DNA from 3 places in the Streptomyces sp. NPDC055243 genome. Region 1 is predicted to be linked to each of the others. Evidence: riboswitches for the same ligand, from Rfam matches in the RefSeq annotation. Region 1 holds a riboswitch; each other region holds the start of a gene.
The links. A riboswitch is a leader RNA that binds a small molecule or an ion and turns the genes downstream of it on or off. The one in region 1 is predicted to bind cyclic di-AMP.
Positions count from the first base shown of each region.

Region 2: it holds a riboswitch for cyclic di-AMP, as region 1 does, so the genes downstream of both, ACIGXX_RS31830 (C40 family peptidase) here and ACIGXX_RS42085 (transglycosylase family protein) in region 1, are expected to answer to the same signal.
Region 3: it holds a riboswitch for cyclic di-AMP, as region 1 does, so the genes downstream of both, ACIGXX_RS42885 (NlpC/P60 family protein) here and ACIGXX_RS42085 (transglycosylase family protein) in region 1, are expected to answer to the same signal.

Region 1 covers NZ_JBITWR010000026.1:66,429-70,701, forward strand. The annotation lists gene eno (phosphopyruvate hydratase) at 7-1,293, opposite strand; gene ACIGXX_RS42085 (transglycosylase family protein) at 1,551-2,270, opposite strand; cyclic di-AMP (ydaO/yuaA leader) riboswitch at 2,274-2,463, opposite strand; gene ACIGXX_RS42090 (transglycosylase family protein) at 2,645-3,631, opposite strand; gene ACIGXX_RS42095 (cytochrome P450) at 3,768-4,273, opposite strand, start outside.
Region 2 covers NZ_JBITWR010000013.1:77,325-81,597, reverse strand. The annotation lists gene ACIGXX_RS31845 (amidase) at 1-730, opposite strand, end outside; gene ACIGXX_RS31840 (ATP-dependent Clp protease proteolytic subunit) at 934-1,569, shown strand; gene ACIGXX_RS31835 (hypothetical protein) at 1,577-1,885, shown strand; cyclic di-AMP (ydaO/yuaA leader) riboswitch at 2,240-2,413, shown strand; gene ACIGXX_RS31830 (C40 family peptidase) at 2,416-2,889, shown strand; gene ACIGXX_RS31825 (DUF6328 family protein) at 3,029-3,583, shown strand; gene ACIGXX_RS31820 (LysE family transporter) at 3,561-4,190, opposite strand.
Region 3 covers NZ_JBITWR010000028.1:67,538-71,810, reverse strand. The annotation lists gene ACIGXX_RS42890 (ATP-dependent DNA helicase) at 1-2,243, opposite strand, end outside; cyclic di-AMP (ydaO/yuaA leader) riboswitch at 2,497-2,654, shown strand; gene ACIGXX_RS42885 (NlpC/P60 family protein) at 2,662-3,858, shown strand; gene ACIGXX_RS42880 (hypothetical protein) at 4,008-4,273, opposite strand, start outside.

The DNA of each region.
Region 1 (4,273 bases):
AGCGGCTCAGCCCTTGAAGCGGGGGAACGCCGAACGACCGGCGTAGACCGCGGCGTCGTCGAGGATCTCCTCGATGCGCAGGAGCTGGTTGTACTTGGCGACGCGCTCGGAGCGGGCCGGGGCGCCGGTCTTGATCTGGCCGCAGTTGGTGGCGACGGCGAGGTCGGCGATGGTGACGTCCTCGGTCTCACCGGAGCGGTGCGACATCATGCACTTGAAGCCGTTGCGCTGGGCCATCTCGACGGCGTCCAGGGTCTCGGTCAGCGAGCCGATCTGGTTGACCTTCACCAGAAGGGCGTTGGCCGACTTCTCCTCGATGCCACGGGCCAGGCGCTCGGGGTTGGTGACGAACAGGTCGTCGCCCACGAGCTGGACCTTCTCGCCGAGCTTCTCGGTGATGGCGTTCCAGCCGGCCCAGTCGTCCTCGAACAGCGGGTCCTCGATGGAGACGAGGGGGTACGAGGCGACGAGCTCCTCGTAGTACTCGGTCATCTCGGCGGCCGAGCGGGACTTGCCCTCGAACTCGTACTTGCCGTCCTTGTAGAACTCGGACGCGGCGACGTCGAGCGCGAGACCGATCTGCTCACCGGGGACGTAACCGGCCTGCTTGATGGCCTCGAGGATGAGGTCGAGCGCGGCGCGGTTGGAGTCCAGGTTCGGGGCGAAGCCGCCCTCGTCGCCCAGGCCGGTGGAGAGACCCTTGTCCTTCAGGACCTTCTTCAGCGTGTGGTAGACCTCGGTGCCCCAGCGCAGGGCCTCCGAGAACGACTCGGCGCCGATCGGCGCGATCATGAACTCCTGGATGTCCACGTTCGAGTCGGCGTGCGACCCGCCGTTCAGGATGTTCATCATCGGAACGGGCAGCAGGTGCGCGTTCGGGCCGCCGAGGTAGCGGAAGAGCGGGAGGTCGGAGGCCTCCGACGCGGCGTGCGCGACGGCCAGCGAGACGCCGAGGATGGCGTTGGCGCCGAGCGAGCCCTTGTTGTCGGTGGCGTCGAGGTCGAACATCGCCTGGTCGATCAGGCGCTGCTCGGTCGCGTCGTACCCGACGAGCTCCGGGCCGATCTGCTCGATGACGGCGAGGACGGCCTTCTCCACGCCCTTGCCCTGGTAACGGTTGGGGTCACCGTCACGGAGTTCGATGGCCTCGAAAGCACCGGTGGACGCACCGGACGGAACGGCGGCACGACCCGTGCTGCCGTCGTCGAGGCCGACCTCGACCTCGACCGTGGGGTTGCCTCGGGAGTCCAGGATTTCCCGGGCTACGACGACGTCGATGGACGGCACGAGCATCTCCTTCTGGGATGTGACGCGGGTACGCGGGGCGTTGGCCTCGCGGACACGAGCCTAACCGGCTCCCGGACAAGAGCCAGCCGAGCGACCGCCCTGTGGACAAACCGAGAGCAAAATGTTTCCGAACGGAACAAAGCGTGGAGGGCGCACATGACCCCGCCCCGGTGCGTACGGGGGATACGCGCACCGGGGCGGGGAGGGCCCGTGGGGACGGGGGTGGGGCGACGCCTCCGCCGAGGCGCCGCCGCCGTCAGCTCTTAGCTGAGGTGGAGCTGCTGGCCCGGGTAGATCATGTCGGCGTTGTCGATGATGTCGCCGTTGAGCTTGTACACCTTGTGCCAGCCGCCCTTGACGTCCTTCGCCTCGGCGATCTTGGAGAGGGTGTCACCCTTCTTGACCTTGTACTCGCCGTCGCCCTTCTTGACCGTCTTGCCGGTCGGGGTCTCGACGGTCTTCTTGGACTCGGTCTTCGGAGCCTCGGCCTTGGGGGCCTCGGCCTTCGGAGCGGCCTGCTGCGGCTGCTCGGTCTGGGCGCTGGGCTGGCTCTTGGGCTGCTCCTGGGTCTGCTGCGGGGCGCTCTCCTGCGCACCGCCACCCTCGTAGGAGGCGCCCGAGAGGCCGACGCCGCAGCTCGGCCAGGCACCCTTGCCCTGGCCCGCGAGGACCTTCTCGCCTATCTCGATCTGCTGGGCCTTGGAGGCCTTGTCGGCGGTGGGCGCGTACTTCGTGCCGCCGTACGCGGCCCACGTGGACGACGAGAACTGCAGGCCGCCCGTGTAGCCGTTGCCGGTGTTGATGGACCAGTTGCCGCCGGACTCGCACTGGGCGACGGCGTCCCACTCGGAGCCGGTCGCGGCGGAGGCCGAGCCGGCCGCCATCAGCGGGGCGGCGACGGCGACACCGGTGACGCCTGCGAGCGTGGCGACACGGGTGGCCTTGGACGGGCGGCGGTGCTTGCCCTTGCTGGAAAACAGCATGAGTGATCCCCTCACCGACGCCTGCGAGGTGAGCTGTCGGGTTCGGGCCGATGAAGTTGCCCGGCCGCGCTTCCTTGAAGCGCGACTTAACCCCTAGCCGTTTCCTTCCGTCGGCCTCGCTCTCGCGACGCTCGACATCCGGTCCCGGCGGAAACCTTGGGTCCCCCGCTCCTGCCTACGGCGCTTACGCGACGACTGTTCCCGAACGGCCGTTGGCAGGACTCGGCGTACCGACCGGCGGGGCCCGCTGTGGCGAGCGGTCCCGACCGTAGTCATGCGATCGGGAGAAACTCAAAGACGATCAGGGCTTCTGAGACCCATCTCTCACTTGCGCCAATTGGGACATCAAGCGCAAAACGAGTCGTCAACTACCCCTACTTTTCGCCCAAATCGAGGCTCTGACCGGGAAGGATGAGATCGGGGTCGGAGCCGACGGACTTCTCGTTCTCGGAGTACAGCTCGGTCCACCCGCCCTTCACGTCGAGGTCGTCGGCGATGAGCGAGAGGCTGTCTCCGGAACGGACCGTGTACGTCCCGTCGGAGCCGTCCTGCTGACGCTCCTCGCCGCGGGAGGCGTGCCGACCCGAGCCCTCGCGGGAGGTGTCGTCGGAGGGCTTGTCGTCCGCGCTGTCGCCGCGGTGACGGCCCTCGCCCGCGCCGGAGGAGGGGGTGGGAGTGGGCGAAGTTTCATCGCTCTGCCCGGACTTGCCCGGGTCATCCGACTCGCCCGAGTTGCCCGGCTCGTCGTGATTCTTGTCTCGCGCGTCGGCGTCGGCGTCATCGTCCTCATCGGCGCCCGGCTTCTCGGAGGACTTGTCCGAGGGCTTCTCCGAAGACTTGGTGCCGTCCGCGGAGTCGGCCGACTCGCTCGGCGACTTACTCGGCTCGTCCGATTCGTCCGGCTCGGCCGACTCACCGGACTCGGTCGACTCGTCGGAAGGAATCGTCGTGATCGGAGCGCCCGGGTCGACGTCCGCGGCGGCGCCGTCCTGGGTGAGACCGGCGATCGGCGCGCAGCTCGGCCAGGCGCTGGTCCCCTGGTCGTCGAGGACCTTCTCGGCGACGGATATCTGCTGCGAGCGGCTGGCCAGGTCGGCGCTCGGCGCGAAGTCGAGGCCGCCGTACTCCTCCCAGACCTGCTGCGAGAACTGGAGCCCGCCGTAGTACCCGTTGCCCGCGTCCGCGCTCCAGGACCCGCCGCTCTCGCACTCCGCGAGCTTGTCCCACGTGGCGGTGTCCGCCGCGCTCGCGCTGGTGGCACCGAGCAGCGGGATCGCGATGGCCGATCCTGCGACTCCTGCCGCGACGATCAGGGCCGGGGCCTGGCGGGGGCGTCGGTGACGACCATTGCCGGAGAGCATGCGGTTGCCTTTCGCGTGACTGGAGCGACGACTGCGGCACGGGATGCCGAGTCGTCGGTGAACGTAGCGGCAGTCGAACGCTTGTCACAAGTCGATGCAGCGGAGATCACGTGAAAGTCACAGTCTTGACGGTCCGTCAGTTAAACGTCTCTCCAGGTGTCGAATATTTGCTCTGCTGTGCGGGTGTGAACTCCACGGGCAGCGTGCGGAGTCCGCGCATGATGAGCCCGCCACGCCACCTCAAATCACCAGGTTCCACCGCGAGTCGCAGGTCAGGCAGGCGCCGCAGGAGGGTCGCGAGGGCGGCCTGGCCTTCGAGCCGGGCGAGCGGTGCGCCGAGACAGTAATGAATGCCATGGCCGTAGCCGAGGTGTTGGTTGTCGCGGCGGGCGAGGTCGATCGTGTCCGGATACCGGAACCGTTCCGGGTCGCGATCGGCGGCGGCGAGCACGACGAGGACGGGGTCGCCGGCGGCGATGTCCTCCCCTCCGACGGTCAGCGCCTCGGTGGCGAACCGCCAGGTGGCGAGCTCCACGGGACCGTCGAAGCGCAGGAGCTCCTCGAGCCCGGTCTCCAGGAGGGCGGTGTCGCCGTCCTTGAGAGAGTCCTGGAGCTGCTCGCGCTGCTCGGGGTGGGTCAGGA
Region 2 (4,273 bases), on a different contig from region 1:
GCAGCAGCGCCGCGTCGGCGACCGTGCGCGCCATCGGCCCCTGCACGGCCATCGTCGACCACGGGGCGGTGTCCGGCCAGCTCGGCACCCGGCCCGGCGAGGGACGCAGGCCCACCACGTTGCAGAACGAGGCGGGGTTGCGCAGCGAACCGCCCATGTCGCTGCCGTCGGCCAGGGGGTGCATGCCGCAGGCGAGCGCGGCCGCCGCTCCCCCGCTGCTGCCGCCCGCCGACCGCCGGAGGTCGTACGGATTGCGGGTGGCCCCGAAGACCGGGTTGAAGGTGTGCGAACCGGCCGCGAACTCGGGGACGTTGGTCTTGCCGATGGTGATCGCTCCGGCGGCACGGATGCGCTCGACGATCAGCTCGTCGCGGTCCGGGACGTTGTCCGCGAGCAGCGGCGTCCCGTAGGTGGTGCGGATGCCACGGGTGTCGTGGGTGTCCTTGTGGGCGACGGGCAGCCCGTGCAGCGGGCCGAGCGGTGCGCCGCGCACGGCTTCTTCGTCGGCGGTGCGCGCCTCGTCGAGCGCGCGCTCGGCCGCCAGGGTCACCACGGCGTTCACGGCGCCGTCGGCCTGCTCGATCCGGTCCAGGTGCGCCTGGACGACCTCGCGCGCGGACAGCTCGCGGGTGCGGATCCTGGCGGCGAGTTCGCGGGCGGTGAGGTGGACGAGTTCGGCGGCCTCGGGGACTTGGGGTACTTGAGGAGCCTGGCTGGCTTCAGGACTCATTTCAGGACTCATACGACGCCTTCGGCTCGGGACGGCTGACGACTGGCGACTGGCGACCAACTGCTGACTACTGACTGCTGACTGCTGACCCCGGCGGATCACCCGAGCATTCTCCTCGCCCTGCCACGACGTTACGTACGTCCTGTACATTTTTTACAGGAAGCCTTGGGGAGCAGCCGACCCCGGCAGAGGAGAGACGTGCCATGAACCGACCGTTCGCCCGCCATGTCCTGCCCGAGTTCACCGAGCGCACCGGCTCGGGGCAACGGACTCTCGATCCGTACTCGAAGCTGCTCGACGAGCGCATCGTCTTCCTGGGCACACCGATCGACGACACCTCGGCCAACGACGTGATGGCGCAGTTCATGCACCTCGAGTACCTGGCGCCCGACCGCGACATCTCGCTCTACATCAACTCCCCCGGCGGCTCGTTCAGCGCGATGACGGCGATCTACGACACGATCCAATTCGTCAGCTGCGACGTGGAGACGACCTGTCTGGGCCAGGCCGCGTCGGCGGCCGCCGTCCTGCTCGCGGCGGGCACCCCCGGCAAACGGTTCGCGCTGCCCGGCGCCCGGGTGCTGATCCACCAGCCCTCACTCGCCGAGCCGATCCACGGCCAGGCAACCGACTTGGCGATCCAGGCCGACGAACTCCTGCGCACCCGCGCAAAACTGGAGAAGCTTCTGGTGCAACACACGGGCCGGAGCCCGGAGCGCGTCGCGGCCGACATCGAACGGGACAAGATCCTCACCGCCTCCGAGGCGGTCGAGTACGGCCTGGTGGACCGGATCGTCGCCAACCGCAAGTCGTCCCTGCGCACCCCGGACGCGAGGTGATCCGCCGATGCTGCCGCCCGAACTTCCTCCGCTGCCCGCACTCACCCGCGCCGAGGGCGAGTTGATCGACCGGTATCTCGAAGTGGTCGACCTGCTGGGCCGGATCAACCCCGCCCGCGCCTCGGACACCTACGGCGGACTGCGCGCCGCCCAGGCACTGGTCGGCAGCGCCACCGCCCTGCGGGACGCGCTGACGCTCATGCACCAGCGGGGCGAGAGCGCCGTGCACGCGCCGACGTTGGCCCGGGCGCTGCGTGTGCTGGACGGGGAGCGCCGGGCGGGGCGGGTCACCGTGCCGCCCCCGTCGGCGTTCTGAGCGCCCGTCAACCCCGCACTGACGTCCGAACCGTCCGGGGTTCGGCTCAAACGAACCAAACGGGCTACCTCGTTCGGCGTAGACGATCCTCCCAATTCGAGCTGACCTCAGTTGCGTCAGATGTGTACGCGATGGCCGGAATTCCTCGTTCCGGTGCTGGTCGAACGATCGTCGGGTTACGCGGTCCGATCCCGAATCCGACCGTGTCCACCCGAACGGTTCAGGCGTGAGGAACCTCATAAAAGGCCGTTTCGGCTCGGAATTCGACCCCTTGACGGGTCAAGATCCCTTCCGACGACAAGCCCCCGCCACAGCGGCGGGGCGATCCGGGCGGACGCCGAGTCCTGCCGCCGCCCGGATGACCGGTCGACATCGGTGCATCGGCAGGAGTGGAGGACCCAGGCATGACGGGTCGGTCCGGAAGGTCCGGACAACGACCCTTGGGGTGAAGCCGCACACAGCGGCCGGGCAACTTTGTCAGCCCGAATCCGACAGGTCATCCTTCACAGGCGGCTGACGAAGGGTTGCGCATGACCGCGCTGAATCATGTTCCGTCGCTGCTCACCAGGGCCGGTTCCGTATCGGCCCTCACGCTCGCCGTCGTAGGCGGCACCCTCGTGGCCCCAGGGCTCACGTCGGAAGCAGAGGCCGCGACTCACGGGACGAAAGCGCTCAAGATCGCTGCCTCCAAGAAGGGCTCTCCGTATGGCTACGGAGCGGCGGGGCCGAACCGGTTCGACTGCTCGGGCCTGACGCTCTACTCGTTCAAGCGCACGGGCAAGAAGCTGCCGCGCACCGCCGCGCAGCAGTACAACAAGACCCGTCACATCTCGGCGTCGAAGCGTTCCCGCGGCGACCTGGTCTTCTTCCGCTCCGGCCGGAGCGTCTACCACGTGGGCATCTACGCCGGGAAGGGAAAGATCTGGCACGCGCCCAAGAGGGGGACCGTCGTGCGCCTCGAGAAGATCTGGACGAAGAGCGTCTCGTACGGCCGGGTGCGCTGATCGCCCGTCACTGACCGCCGATCGCAGACCTGTCGGAGGATGGCGGCAGGGGCCGTACGGCCCTTGCCGCCGCTCGACCGGCCCTCTGGTCGGCGCGCCCGCCAGGCGTGGAGCGCGGCGACGCGGATACTCGGACGCCATGTCCGAAAACAATGGTTACCGCTCCACGGGTGAGTCGTCCGACGCACGCAATGAGACACCGATGGAACGCGCCGACCGGAACTTCTCCGAGCTCCTCCAGGAGCTGCGCGTCACGCAGGCCGGAGTGCAGATCCTCTTCGCGTTCCTGCTGACGCTCGCCTTCACCGAGCGCTTTCCCTCGCTCGACACGGTGCAGCGCGCCACGTACGTCACCACGCTGCTGCTCGCCGTCCTGTCCGCCGCACTGTTCACCGCGCCGGCCGCCGTGCACAGATCGCTGTTCGGGCAGCACTCCAAGCCGCGGATCGTGCGGGTGTCGTCCCGGCTGGCCGGCATCGGCATGGCGGTCCTGGTGTTCGCGCTCGCCGGTTCCGTGCTCCTGGTCGTGGACGTGGCGGTGGGCCGCACCGGCGGGATCATCGCGAGTGCGGGCACGCTGCTCGTGTGCGCGGGCCTCTGGGGCCTGCTGCCCGTCCTGGTGCGTGGCCGGGACAAGAACAAGGACTCGGACACCGGCGCGTCGGGCGACATCACGCCGACAGGGCCTCGGTGAGCAGCACCAGGCCGAGGACGCTCAGCGCGACGCCCGTGCCGCCCTCGATCGCGCGGGCCGTACGCGGCCTGCGCAGCCAGTGCCCCAGCCGGTCGACCAGGAGCGCGACGACCGGGAACCACACCAGGGCCAGGGCGACGATGATCGACGCGAGCAGCAGGGTCCTGGGCATGGCTGGGCTGCCCGCGGGCACGAACTGGGGCAGCACGCTGAGGAAGGTGACGGGCGCCTTGGGGTTGAGGGCGTTGGTGAGGAAGCCCTGCCGCAGGCTGCCCCCGGTCGCCGGCTGCTCCCCGCCGTCCGGCGCCCCGAAGCTCGCCACCGGCCGGGCCGCCGACCGCAGCGCGCGGTATCCCAGGTACAGCACATAGGCACCGCCCAGGACCTGTAGCGCCCGGAAGAGGGTGGGGACGGCCGCGAGGACCGCCGCGACCCCGGCCACCGCGAGCGCCGTGTGCACCAGGAGCCCGCCCGCGACGCCGATCGCGCAGGCGACTCCGGCGCGGCGCGACGCGAGCGAGTTGCGCACCACGACGGCGAAGTCTGCGCCCGGCATCGCGACCATGCCCGCGGCGACTCCGGTGAAGGCGACCAGTTGAGCGTCCATGGCCCCCAGCCTGCCGTTCTTCTGCCTTCAGCAGGTATGTGGAATATCCTGGGTCTGCCTTAAGCAGACGTTTAGCCCCACGC
Region 3 (4,273 bases), on a different contig from region 1:
AGGAAGCGCGACGGCGGGTTGTAAGAGGGCTGTCCCCAGGCGCTGCGCATCGAGGACCGCGTGAGGTAGAGCCGCTCCCGCGCGCGCGTGATGCCCACGTACGCGAGGCGGCGCTCTTCCTCCAGCTCCTTGACCTGGCCGAGGGAACGCATGTGCGGGAAGACGCCGTCCTCCATGCCGGTCAGGAAGACGACCGGGAACTCGAGGCCCTTGGCGGTGTGCAGCGTCATCAGCGTGATGACTCCGGAGCCGTCGTCCTCCTCGTCGGGAATCTGGTCCGAGTCGGCGACGAGCGCGACCCGCTCCAGGAACTCGGAGAGGGTGCCCGACACGCCTGTGCCCGCGCCCGCGCCCGCTCCTGCGTCCGCGTCCTCGGTCTCCGCTGCACCTTCACCGGCTTCACCGGCCCCACCGGCCTCACCGGCGCCACCAGTGTCACCGACTTCACCGCTGTCCTGCTCGAACTCCAGAGCCACGGCGGCGAGTTCCTGGAGGTTCTCGATGCGCGTCTCGTCCTGCGGGTCGGTCGATGCCTGCAACTCGGCGAGATAGCCGGTCCGTTCGAGCACGGCCTCCAGGACGACGGCGGGACCCGCGCCCGACTCGACGACGGTCCGCAGCTCCTCCATCAGCACGTTGAACCGCTTGACGGCGTTCGCCGAGCGAGCCGCCATTCCGTACGCCTCGTCGACGCGCTTCAGCGCCTGCGGGAAGGAGATCTTCTCGCGCTGCGAGAGCGCGTCGATCATCGCCTCCGCGCGGTCGCCGATGCCCCTCTTGGGCACGTTCAGAATGCGCCGCAGCGGGACGGAGTCCTCCGGATTGGCGAGCACGCGCAGATACGCGAGGACGTCCCGGACCTCCTTGCGCTCGTAGAAGCGGACGCCGCCGACGACCTTGTACGGCAGGCCGACGCGGATGAAGATCTCTTCGAAGACACGGGACTGCGCGTTCGTCCGGTAGAAGATCGCGACGTCACCGGCCTTCGCGTCGCCCGCGTCGGTGAGCCGGTCGATCTCGTCGGCGACGAACTGCGCCTCGTCGTGCTCGGTGTCGGCGACGTAGCCGGTGATGCCCGCGCCCGCGCCCGCGTTGGTCCACAGGTTCTTCGGGCGGCGGCTTTCGTTGCGCTCGATGACGGCGTTGGCCGCGGTCAGGATCGTCTGCGTGGAGCGGTAGTTCTGCTCGAGGAGGATCGTCGTCGCGTTCGGATAGTCCTCCTCGAACTGGAGGATGTTGCGGATCGTGGCGCCGCGGAAGGCGTAGATCGACTGGTCCGCGTCACCCACGACGCACAGCTCGGCGGGTCCCTCGCCCTCGCTGCCCTCGCCGTCCGCGGGACCCACCAGCTCGCGCACCAGGGCGTACTGGGCGTGGTTGGTGTCCTGGTACTCGTCGACCATCACGTGGCGGAAGCGGCGGCGGTAATGCGCGGCTACGTCCGGGAACGCGCGGAACATGTTGACCGTCGTCATGATCAGGTCGTCGAAGTCGAGGGCGTTCGCCTCGCGCAGCCGCGACTGGTACATCGCGTACGCCTGGGCGAGCGTCTTCTCGAAGCCGTCGGCGGCCTGTCCCGCGAAGGTCTCCTCGTCGATCAGCTCGTTCTTCAGGTTCGAGATCTTGGCGCTGAAGGACTTCGGCGGGAACTTCTTCGGGTCGATGTCCAGGTCCCGGCAGACCAGGGCCATCAGCCGCTTGGAGTCGGCGGCGTCGTAGATCGAGAAGGAGGAGGTGAAGCCGATCGTCTTCGACTCGCGGCGCAGTATCCGCACGCACGCGCTATGGAACGTCGACACCCACATCGCGTTGGCCCGCGGCCCGACGAGCTGCTCGACGCGCTCCTTCATCTCGCCCGCGGCCTTGTTCGTGAACGTGATCGCCAGGATCTGCCCCGGGTGCACGTGCCGCTCGGCCAGGAGATACGCGATGCGGTGCGTCAGGACCCGGGTCTTGCCCGAGCCCGCGCCGGCGACGATGAGCAGCGGGGAGTGTGCGTGCACGACGGCCGCTCGCTGGTTCTCGTTCAGCCCGTCGAGCAGGGCCGCCGGGTCGATCACCGGGCGGGGGGCGCCGCCGCGGTAGTGCGCGTCCCGGGGTGTGGGCGCGTCGAACTTCCCGTCGAACAGATCATCCGGAACGGATTCCGGGGCACTGTCCTCGGGCGGCGGCGGGGGCTCCTCCTCCGAGGCCCGCGAGGGCTGGAGGTCCGCCAGGAAGCTGTCATCAAAGAGGCTGCTCATCGCCTCCCGAGTCTAGGCGGCCCCACTGACAACCCACCCCGGGTTCCGGCCACCTCACCCCGCCTACGCCCGCCTACGCCCCGCCCGCGGACGGTCACGCTCCGCCATGGCACGGCGTGCCCGCGTCAAGAGCTTCGTAAAGTAACGAAAACGTATCGGGCATATCGAACATCAACCTTCACACGGGCCACACGAATTGGCTAGGTTGCTGCCCGGGCCGCTCGCACTCCCACCGGCGAACCCCGCCGGGAACGGGTGGCCTCCGCCGAGTTCGATCTCCTCGGAGCCGGGGACCCACTTTGAACTTGGGGTGAATCGGTCCCGTACGAAGTACGGGACTGTAGGGCAACCTTCCGGAACCACCCGCCCGAACCCGACAGCTAACCCGGTAGGCGGTCTACGGAAGGAGTCGCCTCCCTTGGCGTCGCACCGCAAGCCGCGGACCCGCATGGCCGGCCTACGCGCCACTCCCGCCCTCGGCATCACGACGGCGGCCCTCACCTCCGTGGCCCTGCTGTCACAGAGCGCGCAGGCAGCACCGTCCGCTCCGCAGAAGCCCAGCCTCGAAGAGGTCCAGAAGAAGGTCGACGACCTCTACCACCAGGCGGGCGTCGCCACCCAGAAGTACAACTCGGCCAAGGAGCGCACCGACAAGCAGCGCAAGAAGGTCGACACACTCCTGGACGACGTGGCCAAGCGCACCGACAAGCTGAACGAGGCCCGCCAGGAGCTGGGCACGTTCGCCGCGGCCCAGTACCGCACCGGCGGCGTCTCCGAGACCGCCACGATGATGCTCGCCGACGACCCGCAGGGGTACTTCGACCAGAACCACCTGTCGGACCGGCTCACCGCGCGCCAGAAGAAGGCGGTCGACGACTACCAGACGCAGCAGGCGTCGGCTACGAAGCAGCGCACGAAGGCCGCCAAGAGCCTGGAGACGCTGAGCGACTCGCGGGACGACCTCAGGACGAGCAAGCAGACCGTCCAGAAGAAGCTGGGCCAGGCGCGCACGATGCTCTCGGAGCTGACCGCCGAGGAGAAGGCGCGGCTCGCGGCGATCGAGAAGAAGAAGGAAGAAGAGGCCAAGCGCAAGGCCGCCGAGCTGGCCCGCAAGCAGGAGGCCGAGGCGGAGGCCAAGCGCAAGGCGGCGGAAGAGGCGGCGGCCAAGGAGCGCGAGCAGAACAAGGAGACCCCGGACTCCGGCTCCGACACCGGCACGGGTTCCGGCTCCGGCTCCGGCTCCGGTGGCACGGACAGCGGTTACGCGACGAAGGCCGCGAAGGTGATCAACTTCGCGGAGGCGCAGATCGGCAAGCCGTACGTGTGGGGCGCCACCGGCCCCGACTCCTACGACTGCTCCGGGCTCACCCAGGACGCGTGGAAGGCCGCGGGGATCTCCCTGCCGCGTACGACGTGGGACCAGGTGAAGGTCGGCACGACCGTGAAGACCGCCGACGCCAAGCCGGGTGACCTGGTCTTCTTCTACGACGACATCAGCCACGTAGGGATCTACATCGGCGACGGCAAGATGATCCACGCCCCGAAGCCGGGCGCGAACGTCCGCGTCGAGTCGATCTACTACATGCCGATCCACAGCGTCGTGCGACCCGCGTAACCGTCACACACACGAGAAAACGGCCCTCCACGCGCGCGTGGAGGGCCGTTTTTCTGCGGCTCGGGTTCTGCGGCTCGGGTTCTGCGGCTCGGGTTCTGCGGCTCGGGTTCTGCGGGCCGGTTTCTACGGGCCGAGTTCTGCGGGCCGGGTCAGGTCCACAGCACCGCGATGAAGATGTTCACGACGGTCAGCAGCCCGACGGCGCCGAACATCGCCTTGTCCACCTTCTCCTCGTCCCGTTTCACGTAGACCAGCGCGAGGATCACGATCAGCACGGCCATCTTGATGCCGATCTTGACGTTGTTGACCGGGTTGTCGTCCGCCTGGTTGAGACCCACCAGGATCACGCCCGTGACGAGCATCGTCAGCGCGCCGTGCAGCATCGCCGGGTTGAAGCGGGCCGTGCCCTGGCCCA